DNA from 4 places in the Paenibacillus sp. PK1-4R genome. Region 3 is predicted to be linked to each of the others. Evidence: riboswitches for the same ligand, from Rfam matches in the RefSeq annotation. Region 3 holds a riboswitch; each other region holds the start of a gene.
The links. Region 3 has a riboswitch for cyclic di-AMP ahead of QNO02_RS06960 (HAD family hydrolase). Riboswitches for the same ligand answer to the same signal wherever they lie in the genome.
Positions count from the first base shown of each region.

Region 1: linked by a shared signal. The riboswitch ahead of QNO02_RS00150 (resuscitation-promoting factor) and the one ahead of QNO02_RS06960 (HAD family hydrolase) in region 3 are both predicted to bind cyclic di-AMP.
Region 2: linked by a shared signal. The riboswitch ahead of QNO02_RS17415 (3D domain-containing protein) and the one ahead of QNO02_RS06960 (HAD family hydrolase) in region 3 are both predicted to bind cyclic di-AMP.
Region 4: linked by a shared signal. The riboswitch ahead of QNO02_RS00525 (C40 family peptidase) and the one ahead of QNO02_RS06960 (HAD family hydrolase) in region 3 are both predicted to bind cyclic di-AMP.

Region 1 is NZ_CP126535.1:32,062-35,198, reverse strand. It holds gene rnmV (ribonuclease M5) at 1-291, opposite strand, end outside; gene QNO02_RS00150 (resuscitation-promoting factor) at 447-1,631, opposite strand; cyclic di-AMP (ydaO/yuaA leader) riboswitch at 1,905-2,158, opposite strand; gene QNO02_RS00145 (TatD family hydrolase) at 2,400-3,137, opposite strand, start outside.
Region 2 is NZ_CP126535.1:4,027,028-4,030,164, forward strand. It holds gene QNO02_RS17410 (polysaccharide deacetylase family protein) at 1-540, shown strand, start outside; gene QNO02_RS17415 (3D domain-containing protein) at 645-1,316, opposite strand; cyclic di-AMP (ydaO/yuaA leader) riboswitch at 1,319-1,515, opposite strand; gene QNO02_RS17420 (amino acid ABC transporter ATP-binding protein) at 1,734-2,456, opposite strand; gene QNO02_RS17425 (ABC transporter substrate-binding protein/permease) at 2,443-3,137, opposite strand, start outside.
Region 3 is NZ_CP126535.1:1,654,509-1,657,645, forward strand. It holds tRNA gene QNO02_RS06950 (tRNA-Leu) at 386-468, shown strand; gene QNO02_RS06955 (glutathione peroxidase) at 616-1,095, opposite strand; cyclic di-AMP (ydaO/yuaA leader) riboswitch at 1,466-1,641, shown strand; gene QNO02_RS06960 (HAD family hydrolase) at 1,757-2,155, shown strand; gene QNO02_RS06965 (HAD family hydrolase) at 2,349-3,032, shown strand.
Region 4 is NZ_CP126535.1:108,913-112,049, reverse strand. It holds gene QNO02_RS00535 (M1 family metallopeptidase) at 1-648, shown strand, start outside; gene QNO02_RS00530 (hypothetical protein) at 659-1,510, shown strand; cyclic di-AMP (ydaO/yuaA leader) riboswitch at 1,756-1,893, shown strand; gene QNO02_RS00525 (C40 family peptidase) at 1,897-2,367, shown strand; gene QNO02_RS00520 (GNAT family N-acetyltransferase) at 2,723-3,137, shown strand, end outside.

The sequences.
Region 1 (3,137 bases), 1.6 Mb from region 3:
AGGTGAGGCATTCTCCACCCCAATGTCACCTTTGCGTGTTGCATCGGCCTCCGGAATGAAGGCATGTTTACAGCCAGGGACCTTATTCGCAATAATTTTACGAATGCGTTCGCCAGCATGATCCGGATCTGTCAGTACAATGACTCCCCGTCTCTCCTGAGCAAGCGCAATCCGCTTCAGAATGCGTTGGTTGATGGCTGATCCACCTGTTTCTATTGTATCGGCTTCAACGGCCCGACGGATGGCTACCGTATCGTCACGGCCTTCCACCACAATGACTTCTTTTATCATGTTCCATTTCTTCCTTTCTAACGCAAAAAGAAGAGGAATATCCTCTTCTCTGCCAAACGGCGGGGGAGACTGAATTCAGACTCCTCCGCCGCATATTCCGCATGAATCATTCATGCAACTATTTTATAGCATTCCCATTTCAAAGTAAAACGATTTTAGTTCGCTTCCGGCTTCACCGGACCGATCACGTAGACCGTCTTGCCTTTCTTACGTCCAAAATTCAGGGCATGCTTCACACTGTCATAATATACATCAATTTTGTTGCCTTTAATGGCACCGCCTGTATCTTCCGCACGACGGAATCCCAGACCTTCGATATATACCCACCAGCCAATTGGAATGACTTTGGGATCAACCGCAATGGTGCGCCCTTCCGTTACACGAGTACCGGAAGCTGTTTTAGTACCAATGCCCGGCTCTTCGGAAGAGTAGGCAGTCATGGATACATTTTTAAGTACTTTGGAGTATTTAAAAGAAGTCCCGGATACGGTAATCACTTTGCTGCCCGAGGCAGATGTTTTCTTCGAGTTCGTTGTTGTAGCCTTTTTGGTTGTTGACGTTTGAGCCGATACGGTCTGAATCTCAGGTTCTTTCACGACCGGTTTTGCTTTGGTGCCGACAGCGATCACTTTATCTACACGATTATTCGCGACAGATTTGCCGACCATTTTTTTGGAGACCAATTCTCCATCCTGAAATACCTTTTCGATATGCTGCACAATTGTGCCTTCTTTGCCGTTCACAACGACACGGTTATCCCCTTTGTACAAGCTAGGGTCAGCCGTTTTAATGACTTTGTAAGCGATCGGTTGCTCTACATCCACTGTACGCTTTGTTACGCGCACTACACGGATCTTCATCTCCGCTTTGATCGCAGTGCCAAGCGCCGGATACACTTTATCATTACTCTCAACTTGAATACCTGATTTTTGAATTGCATCTTCTACCGATGAATCGGTTGTATACAGAGTCTTGGTGTCTCCGTCTGCCGTAATGTTAACTGGAACGGCCCGCTCAATAACGATTCGGTCTCCATCTGTAATCGCCCCATTCATGGACATGGATACCTTATCGTGAGGGCTGACTGTGATCGACTGCTCCTCCAGCATTTCCTGAAGCATTCCTGTACGAGTCTCTACCACCTGAGCCTTGCCATCAATAACCAGTGAAATTTGTTTCCCGGCCTGACCGTAAACGACTAACAAGATCATGATTGTAAGCGCAATTGAGAAAATCGCGATCAATGCCATTTGACGCATGTTCTCATGCTTCCACCGCAACGCGAAAGACTTACTGGATGATCGTGACTCATGGGTCTCTTCTGGTTGGAATGTGCCCACTTCTCCGTCCTCCTTCATAGCCTCGCCGTCTAAAGTAATGCATGATGTCTTTGACGTGACTATACCAAATTTTCTACAGAACACAGATCGGACCAACATAATCCGGTTCTGCACCATGAATCAATCTTCGCAACATGATGTCATCCTCCTGAATACCTACCGTATGATGACAATATTTCTTTTATTCAAAAACAAAAAAGCCAAAGAAAGAGTGTAAGAGGAACTCTTTCGTGGCTTCCGAATGATTTTGAATATCGGAAATTCATGCACGAGGTTGCCTCTCTTTTTCCGCTTGCGAGGTTAGCTGTCGGGTTCGGGCGAAAGAGAGCCGCCCTATCTTGGGTCACCCGCTCATGGCGGACGCCCTTGAATTCACCCCGAGACCCAAAGAAGAAATCAAATACGGCTTCGCAGTTCCCTTCGCTGCTTTTGGGTCAGCGAACGTTGCGCATCGGCCAAATACACCGATGTTTAAGCCCTATTGGTTCCCCCGCTCTCCGTTAACGGAGACTCAGCGAGACTGATTCATGAAAGTAATGTTGTTTCATCGGAAAGTGTCCCTTTGTTCATCCCCCGAACATCTGTCCAATTTTCCGCACAACAATTCACTGAAAAGATGATATCCTGTTTTGATGCATGTTGTAAAGCGTTGATCAAGTACGTTTTTCTGAATATTTGGTTAAAATATTGTAATATTCTTGATTTATTTGAATCAAAGGGCAAATTAACTCCGCTTACCTGCCTTTTTCACCTCATTTGCTCGTTTTTTTAACGAATTCCAAATCGTTCCATGGCATTTTTGGTTGTTATTGCAGCAATTTCCTCCACCGAAATGCCTTTAATTTCCGCAGCTGCCTCTGCAACCAGACGTACATGCGCTGTCTCATTTCGTTTCCCACGATAAGGGTGAGGTGTCAAATATGGAGCATCTGTTTCAATGAAAAACCGGTCCATAGGAACCTTCTCCAGTACCTCTTTGGGCTGCTTTGCATTTTTGAATGTGATCGGTCCTCCGAAGGAGAGATGGAAGCCCATATCGAGACAACTTTTCGCTGTTTCCCAGCTGCCCGAGAACGAGTGCATCACACCACCAACTTCACTCGCTTTCTCTTCACGCAAAATTCTTATGATATCCTCATGTGCATCCCGATTATGAATGACAATTGGCATGTTCACTTCACGAGCCAAAGCAATTTGTTGTCGTAATACGCGATGCTGTATTTCCTTCGGTGAAGTATCCCAGTGATAATCCAATCCAATCTCACCGATCGCAACCACTTTTTCATGCTTGCATAAAGATGCAATCCACTCCAAATCACCCTCCTGCATAGTGATCGCATCTACTGGATGCCACCCTACAGCTGCATAGATAAAGTCATATGTTTCAGCGAGTTTCATCGTAGTTGGAATCGTCTCCCGGTTAAAGCCAATGTTGATCATGCGACCAACTCCTGCATCCACAGCACGCTGAATCATGTCCTCGCGGTCCTCGTCGAATTGTGGTGC
Region 2 (3,137 bases), 2.4 Mb from region 3:
GTGCTGGATGTATTGAAGAAATACAATGTCAGAGCTACATTCTTCATCGTGGGTAGTCGTGCTGAGAAACATCCGGATCTGGTGAAACGCATCGTTAAGGAAGGGCATATGGTTGGTAATCACAGCTACAATCATCCTGAATTCAGTAAGCTGTCGATGAATGCCTTTCGCAAACAAATTTTACATACCGGGGATATTATTCGACATTTGGCGGGATATACGCCCAAGATAATTCGGCCGCCTTATGGAGACATTAATGAAGAACAGCTGCAATGGGCTGCTAGACAACACTATAGCATTGTAAACTGGAACGTTGACTCACTGGACTGGAAAGGCCTCTCCAAGGAAGAGGTGAAGGATAACATCCTATCTGCCGTGAAACCTGGCTCCATCGTTTTGCAACATGCAGGAGGCGGTGTGGGATCTAACCTGAACGGTACGATTGAGGCATTGCCTGAAATAATTGAAGAACTGCGTAACCGGGGATATGAACTGGTCACCTTGGACGAGATGTTGGGATTGCCAAAGGCCAAAGATTAAGATGACCGTGATAGCAAATAATGCAATATTAAAAGGGTGCTGTTCAATCGCAAATTAGCGACTGGCAGACACCCTGTTTGAATTCGTTAGATGTAATTTACTTTCTACTTAAGAATGTACAGCTCGATATCCTGGAAACCAAATGTGCTTACGGACTGTTTGCTACCCGGGATAAAGATATCAATCCGGTGACCCTTGATTGCACCGCCCACATCACGCGCTGTGGCTACAAAAGCCTGTTTTGGCAATCCTGGATGGCTGTGACCAGTTACCAGTACTTTGGTTCCGAGTGGAATTACACTTGGATCAACTGCAATCGTACCCAGTTCAAGGTCATTTCCGAAATAATCGACTGCACCCCATCCTCCATTTTCAGACGGATCTGCAGAGTATGCCGTTGCTTTCACGTTCACAGCTTTGCTGTAATCAAATGTTTTACCCCAGGCTTGAACCACTTTGTTATCTGCGTTAACGTCCAAGCTTGCTGTAGTAACCGTTTTGGCTTGGGTCTTGCTCTCCGTCGCCGCGGCAGCTACATTGTTTGCCTTACCGGGAATCGTAATTTTCAAACCACCATAAATATTGTAAGGTGAAATGTCGTTATTTGCTTTAACCAACGTGTTCATTGCTACTCCATATTGTTTTGATAAGGTGTAGAAGGTATCCCCTTCTTTGGCCACATGAACTGAATCGGCGTGAGCCGGAACGGCTTGAATGAGCATTGCTGTTGTCAATAATGCTACTGCTGTTTTGGCTATACGTTTCTTGTTAATCATGGTCTTCCTCCCTCATTGTGCCTGCGAAGTTAGTTGTCGGATTCGGATGAGGAGCCCACCCTATAGGTTCTTCATTACATTTAAAACGTTATGTACCCCTAATTCACCCCAAGCAGTGTGCTGTAGATCTTCCCCCTGCACAATCTGCATCGTTACATCCCCCGCACTCCCTGTCCGGAAGTTTCGGCAGAGTTCAATATATCACAATTTTGTAACCTGAACTTGTAGTAATTCTTACCAAATGGTTTTTTAGCATGTAAGCATAATTAAGAATACTGGATACTTTAGAAAAGTTGGGAGATCCGATACTTTACATTTGGTAACAGAATAGTTACTTTTTCGAATTCATACGTGATTATTATCCATAAAAAATAGCGTTACCGACTCGAAGTCAGTAACGCTATTTGATCACTTCGTTTAGAGTACTTTCGCAAGAAAATCACGTGTACGTGAATTTTTTGGTGCTCCAAACACCTCATCAGGTGTTCCCTCTTCTACAATAACCCCGCCATCCATGAACAGGATCCGGTCTCCCACTTCACGTGCAAAACCCATCTCATGTGTTACGATGACCATCGTCATCCCGCCTTCTGCAAGACGTTTCATGACATCCAACACTTCACCGACCATCTCGGGGTCCAGTGCCGAAGTAGGCTCGTCAAACAGCATCACATGCGGCTGCATGGCCAATGCTCTAGCAATGGCGATCCGCTGCTTCTGTCCACCAGACAGCTGATTCGGGAATGTATCTTTTTTATCGTACAAGCCCACGGTGTTAAGCAGATCAGCAGCAATTTTCTCCGCTTCCTGAGTGGATTGTTTCTTCACTTTAATTGGAGCAATCGTGATGTTTTGCTGTACCGTTTTGTGTGGGAACAGGTTGAAATGCTGGAACACCATGCCCATTTTTTCCCGAGTTGCATTAATGTTGTGCTTCGGATCAGTGATTGACACGCCTTCAAAATCAATCTCACCCGAGGTAGGCTGTTCCAACAGATTCAGACAACGTAAGAAAGTACTTTTACCTGAACCGGAAGGGCCGATGACTACGACAACCTCACCTTTGCCAATTGTCACGTTAATGCCTTTAAGCACATCGTTATTTCCATAAGATTTGTGTAATTGTCTAACGTCTATCACTTGCACTCAACTTCCTTTCCAGTCGTCCCAGCAGCTTGGACAAAATGAACGTCATTACAAAGTAGATGGCTGCTGCAATCAAAAATGGACTCAAGCCTTGATACGTAATGTTTTTGACTACACTTGCCTGATACATAATATCCACCATACCGATAACTGAGATAATGGAGGATTCTTTGATGATAGTTATAAATTCATTACCGATCGCTGGTAATACAGCTTTGAAGGCTTGTGGCAATATAATGTAACGCATTGCTGCACCTCTGCCCATTCCGAGGGAACGCGCTGCCTCCAACTGACCACGATCCACACCTTGGATACCTGCACGGAAAATCTCCGCCAGATATGCACCACTATTGATTGAAAGTGTAATGATACCTGCCTGAAGTGCAGTAAAGTTAATGCCAAAGCTCAGGGAAAAACCATAGTAAATAATCATTAATTGTACCAGCATCGGTGTGCCACGAATCACTTCAACGTAAGCAGTACCGATCCAGCGCAAGATTGCAGCGTCATGCAAACGGAACAAACAGATGATTAATCCGATAATTACCCCGAAAATAACACCCAGTGCGGACAACAGAAGTGTGTATCCTACTCCTGTAGCATAGAAACTTTTGTACTCCCAGAATACTTGGAAAATATTTTGTGATTTGTTCGCTTTATCCGCCATCAAGAGGC
Region 3 (3,137 bases):
ACATTTATATTCCTTTTTGTTTGCATTATGTTTAAAAATCCGAATTATATGATAGTTATCATCCCATAAATGTCCGCTTTTTGTCAATAGTATCAGTTGAATTTAATGTATTTAAATCTGGAATTCAATATTTGTGTTATTTTATATAACATTTAAAGTTAAATATCTGCGAAGTCTAGGGAGGACTAGATATAAATGAATCAATAAGATCAGCTCAATCCGGAAAGGAGGGGATCAAATCTAATGTATGCAGTTCAAGGGTAAAGATGACGAGATTATGCGATTTTTGATGAAAATGCCTAGCTGAAAAAGAAGTATTAAAAAATACTTTACTTTTGGTTCTGAACCCGGTATAATCAATTCTGTTGCCGATTATTTACGACATGCGGTCGTGGTGGAATGGCAGACACGCTATCTTGAGGGGGTAGTGGGCGTATGCCCGTGGAGGTTCGAGTCCTCTCGACCGCATCATATGAACGATTAAAAAGAAGCTTTCCATTAATGGAAGGCTTCTTTTTTTGTCTTTTTGAACAGTTTGACATCAAAGTTGATAAAAAAGGCCATCCATTACCGGGGCAATGCTGCTCTACCTTCCGGCTACGGGTGGCCAATGTATTATTTTTGCAGCAAGTTCTTGATATCTTCTTCAATCTTGTCCGGTGTTGTTTTGGGAGCATAACGTTTAATTACCTGTCCGTTCTGATCCACAAGGAATTTGGTGAAATTCCATTTGATTGCTTTGGAGCCGAGCAGGCCAGGAGCTTCTGTGCTAAGGTGCTGGAAGAGAGGGTGAGCGCTTGAGCCGTTCACATCAATTTTCTCAAACATAGGGAAGCTCACGCCATAATTCATCTGACAGAACTCGGCGATATCGTCGGAAGATCCTTTTTCCTGGGCAAACTGGTTGCTTGGAAAACCAAGGACTTCAAATGGCGCATCCTTGAACTTGTCTTGCAATTCTTGCAGACCTTTGAATTGAGGTGTAAGGCCGCATGAGCTTGCAGTATTCACAATCAGTAACACTTTGTCACGGTAGTCGGACATTTCAACTTCTTGACCGCGAAGGGTATTCACTTTGTAATCGTAGACTGTCATCTAAATCGCCTCCATGATATCATCTGATACCTCTTATTATATTGGTTACAATTAAATAATGCAAAACTAATATGGTGTTAAATGAATCAAAAGAGGCAAGTTGTGCAGAATGCGTGAATGAAATGCGTAGTGATTTTCGTCAGAGTGAGAATTAGATAGATTTAAAGAGAAGGATAGAGTATGACCTTGTTGTAAGCGCTATTATATGTGAGTATTGCCGAAAATCTGTCGATTCGGTGATCTGTGCGGACTTTACACCGACATGGCGCGGGTGTATGATTCATAACGTAATTTCAATTTAAACTAAATTGTACCTGAAAAACGAAACAAACGATAATATCGCTCGATCTTATTTTAAGATATACGAACGATGTTTTAATCGCTGAGTTTCCATTCATTGATGAGTGGGAAACGGGGGAACCAACAGAATGCGCTGTCCAGGACAGTAGGCATTCATGGGGTGAATTTTCCGGTGACAGCCGGAAATAGGGCGACTCTCGCGCCCGAATCCGTCAGCTAACCTCGTAAGCGTTAAAGGGAGAGGCAACAAGCCGTACGCTGGTTCATGGCGTTTTCGCCATGGGTTCTTTAAGAAGCGTTCGGGAGGCCTTGGTCCCCCACGCTTCTTTTTTGTTGTCTTTTCACGCCAAGGGAGGAACGAATGATGGATACTGAGATGATCTTAGTGACTGCTCCAAATGAAGCAGGACGCAAATTTATCAAATTGCTGATGTACAAAAAAATGCCGTTTGCCGTTCTAACCAACAGTGCAGGGGAAGAGCGCAGACTCCGTAGAATCGGAGTAGAACATGTCATTCGCATGAATACGGCTGCAGCTCAAAAATGGTTTTTGCCGCAGGGCAGCGTAGGCAACGTGTTTATTTTCGAGAACAGCCTGAATCTGACCTGTCGTTATTTACAGATCTGCCGTTCATGGACATCGAAATCCCTGTGCGTCATTACAGAGCAGAGTCATCCTAAGGGCATCTATCGGGGCATGGGCGCAGACCGGATTGTATATTCGCTCAATGGGGAAGTTGGCTTTCTCCTCAATGGGTAATGCCATAGCTTGTGATTGCTCAGGTGTAAGGTGCCTGTTATAATTGAATGTATCGATAAACGGAAATTTGAGGAGACTCATGCATGATGGTGAGTCTTCTTTTTTATGGTTTTAAAGGTAGTTCAAGACTTTTTGAACACGAACTTTTAGATTTGGATCAGGAATCACCTGTGGCTTACAAGGAGGAATTGGCGTGCCGGATGTAGGTGGATTGAAATGGTTGTTTTTTGATGTTGGAGATACGCTGGTGGATGAATGGGAGCCGGTTGATGATATTATCGGACAGTTCGTCCGTGAAGCCTGTGCTTTGGGATATCCGGTAAAGATTGAGGCGGTACGCGAACTGTTCGCGAACTGTTACCGAAAATATGAGCAATGGCCTATGAGAGTGGCGATTCACACATTCGTTGAAGACGAGGGACACCAGAAACAGATTCAGGACAAGCTGAAGTTTCAAAAAGATCTTGAACGTCCTTTTCCTTCAGCGGATTCCGTTCTTCAGCAGTTGTCACGGTATTATCGTATTGGCATTATTGCCAATCAGAGTCCTGGAACGGAAGAAAGACTGGAGAGCTACGGCTTGCGGAAGTATGTTGATGTTCTGGCGTGTTCGGCTGAAGAAGGAGTGTCCAAGCCAGACCCTGAGTTATACGCTGTGGCCTTGAAGCAGGCCGGTTGTGAACCGGAGGAAGCCGTCATGATCGGCGATCGGATCGATAACGACATTATACCTGCTCGGAAGCTGGGCATGCGTACAATTCGGATTATGCAGGGTTACGGAAGATTCCAGCCAGACCGATCGGATGACGAACGTGCGGATTGGACTGTTAATTCATTGGATGAACTCCTGCCATTACTGGTGCCCAATCAGGATTAGATAATTGTTTATTAGAGTTTAGCGTTTTATTATAAAAGGAAACATGTTGCTGTATTGCAACAATAAAGGCTGATCAACTTGGGTATAGAATACCGCAGTTGATCA
Region 4 (3,137 bases), 1.5 Mb from region 3:
CAATCGGGACTGGTTACGTCTCCGTCATCCTTAACACAAGAATCTTGGAAGTTTGATTCACAGAATGAGTATGCAGCCAATGTCTATACACGTGGCAAGCTTGTATTGCTTGGGATCGAACATCAAGTCGGGGCGAAAACGATGGAACGCATTCTCTCTACCTATGTGAAGAAGTACCGCTTCAAACATCCCACTTCGGCTGATTTTCAGAACGTTGTGGAACAAGTGACCCGCACTTCCTGGTCTGATTATTTTGATCAATATGTCTATGGTAACGGGATGGCTGACTTTGCTGTAGAGAAGATTCGTGTTACGCCCGTACAGAAAGACGGTCAAACATTGTACGAGTCATCCGTGACGATCGCAAAAAAAGGGAGTGATTACAACGCCGTTCCTGTTCGCATTGCTTTTGAAGACGGACATATCCTCACCAAGCAATGGAATGGCAAAGAAGATCGCATCACCTATAAATTAACTCACACATCCCCCGTATCCTGGGCCATGACCGATCCCCTGTACTCGATCGTGCTGGAGAACCGCCATATGAACAATTTCCTGAAATCCGGACTGGATGAGCGGACGAAGTCCCGCTGGAACATGAGTGTAACCAAACTAATAGAAGCCATATTCGGAGGTCTGTCATGGTGAGGTGGAAACGGTGAAAGCAAAAATACGTGAAGGCTGGTTTCTCGTCCGTCAGCATATGTTCATTGCCGCACTCTTATTTCTCTATCAGCTCATTTGGGGATATTTCTTCTATCGAATGGTACAATCGGCGGTCATCCCCCTACTCCTGCGCTATCCAGATTCTGATGCCGGGGAGCTGAGTACACTTTTGTTTAAAATGGAAAGTCAACTTAACCTGTCTACTCATCCGGAGGTTCATCGTTATCTGTGGATTCTAGGGGGCATGCTGCTGGTTCGCATGTTGATCAGCCCCCTCATTCAGGCAGGACTGCTCTACTCACTTCAGCACTTTAATTCTACAGAAGAGCGCATCCCCTTTGTCCGCGGAATCAAAAATCTGTGGAAACCGATGCTACTGCTCCACACCATACGTACTTTATTGATACTTCTGCCCGCCTACTGGCTCTTACCGAAGCTCTACTCGATTCTCATGGACGGATTTCATTCCCTTCAATTACTTTTGCCTGGTATACCTTATGTTGCTGCCTGGATTGTATATGGTTGGATCATCCACCATGCCATACTCTACATGCAGTTCGGTGTGTCGGCACCAGAAGGAGAAGGCGGGGCTCACGGTATTCTCAAAGCACTCTGGATTGCACTGCGTCATCTCATCGCTGTAATCGGCATTGCACTCCTGCTGGGCGGAGTACACCTGCTCGTCTTTGGGTCATTCACTTCAGCCTCATGGTTATTAACGGGACTTACCGGACTTATACTACAACAGACGTATCCACTTGCTAGATGTCTATTAAGTCTGTGGAAAATATGCAGCCATTTCCGATTATGGCAGTCCAAAATATCCAAAGGTGAGAGCAGATAGTTTAAAAATTGTTACCATCGTATGTTAAACTCACGGCCTAATATGTACTTATAAATAGGCAAACCTCAACCTTTCCCCGTCAAAGGTCGAGGTTTTTTTTGCTAAATTTGTTGCTAAACGTTGCCAAAGCCGTACTCCTCTGTTACAATAATCGCAGTGAGTTTTTAGTAACAACTTTGTAATCTTTACATTCATATTTGTAACTACTTAAAATTAAATCGTCATTTCTTGATTTCGCAGGTGCATAACTAGCATAGCCAAATTCCTGGCACCTGGGAAGCGGGGGAACCAGTTATGGGTGAATTGATCTTGCTACAGAGGGATCATAGGGGACCTTCAACCGAATCCTTAAGCTAACCTCGCAGGCGTTGGAAGGGGAATATCTCTTGTTCAAGAAGAAATTAACCGCAGCTGTACTTAGCATCACATTCGCTTTATCGCTTGGTGCAGGTAGCGCATTCGCAGATTCAAAGATGGACACAGTAATTGATTCAGCAATGGGAACTACATACAAAAGTGGGGGAACAACGCTTAACGGCTTTGACTGCTCCGGATTTACACGGTATGTATTCGACAAGTTGGGTATTGATTTGGCACGCCAATCCAGTTCCCAATTCGACATGGGCGATTCCGTATCACGCATGGAAATGAGAGCTGGCGATCTGGTGTTCTTTAATACAACAGGTAAAGGCGTATCACATGTAGGAATCTTTGTAGGGGATGGAAAGTTCGCACACTCCTCTTCTTCCAAAGGCGTTACGATCAGTGCATTGAGTGAAAGCTATTGGGCCAATCGTTATGTTGGCGCGAAACGGATTATGAGCACGGACGCATATGAATCACTGGCCCTTGACTAGGGACAAGCTGAGCAACATGATGCTGTAACCATTAACCATACTGGAACGAAGCAAGAAGCATAACAGAACCGCCGGATACATTCTCCGCAGGAATGTATCCGGCGGTTTTTTTGTGCTTCAATCCTTATGCATGTTGCAAGTTATACTCAGGGCATATCCTGCGACATCAACAGGTTCATTTTGCGTTCGTTCGTCCGTGCCCTTATGATGTTTTTACCCATCCCGTTATAATATAAACGGAATTACCGGAACTTTTGTTTCATTTTTTTTCTTGAGAAGGAAGACTTGCTAAATGAACATCTCTTTTGTAGAGTGGACAAAGAGTTCTGTTTCAAGGAAAGGAGCATGCAGGTGTATGAAGGAAACCCCTGTGACGTTTCACGTTGTACCCATGCGAGAAGAACATGCGGAGCTTATCTGCAGTTGGCAGTATGACCCGCCTTACAATATCTACAGCTGGCTCCCCTGGGACCAGATGAAAGCTCTGGAAGTGGAATTCGGAGATGCACAGCTGCGGCAGGAGCAATATGCGATCGTCCTGGATCAGAACGATCGTATATGTGGGTTTGCTCAATACTTCCCACTTGAAGGGGTAACCCGGATTGGCCTTGGCATGCATCCAGAGCTGTGTGGTCAGGGTCAAGGGACAGCTTTTGTCACTGCCATTGTACAGGAAGCCATTCGCCGAAATCCCACGAACGAGATTGATCTGGAAGTACTCACTTGGAATGCTCGTGCCATTCAAGTCTATCTGAAGAGTGGATTTGTCA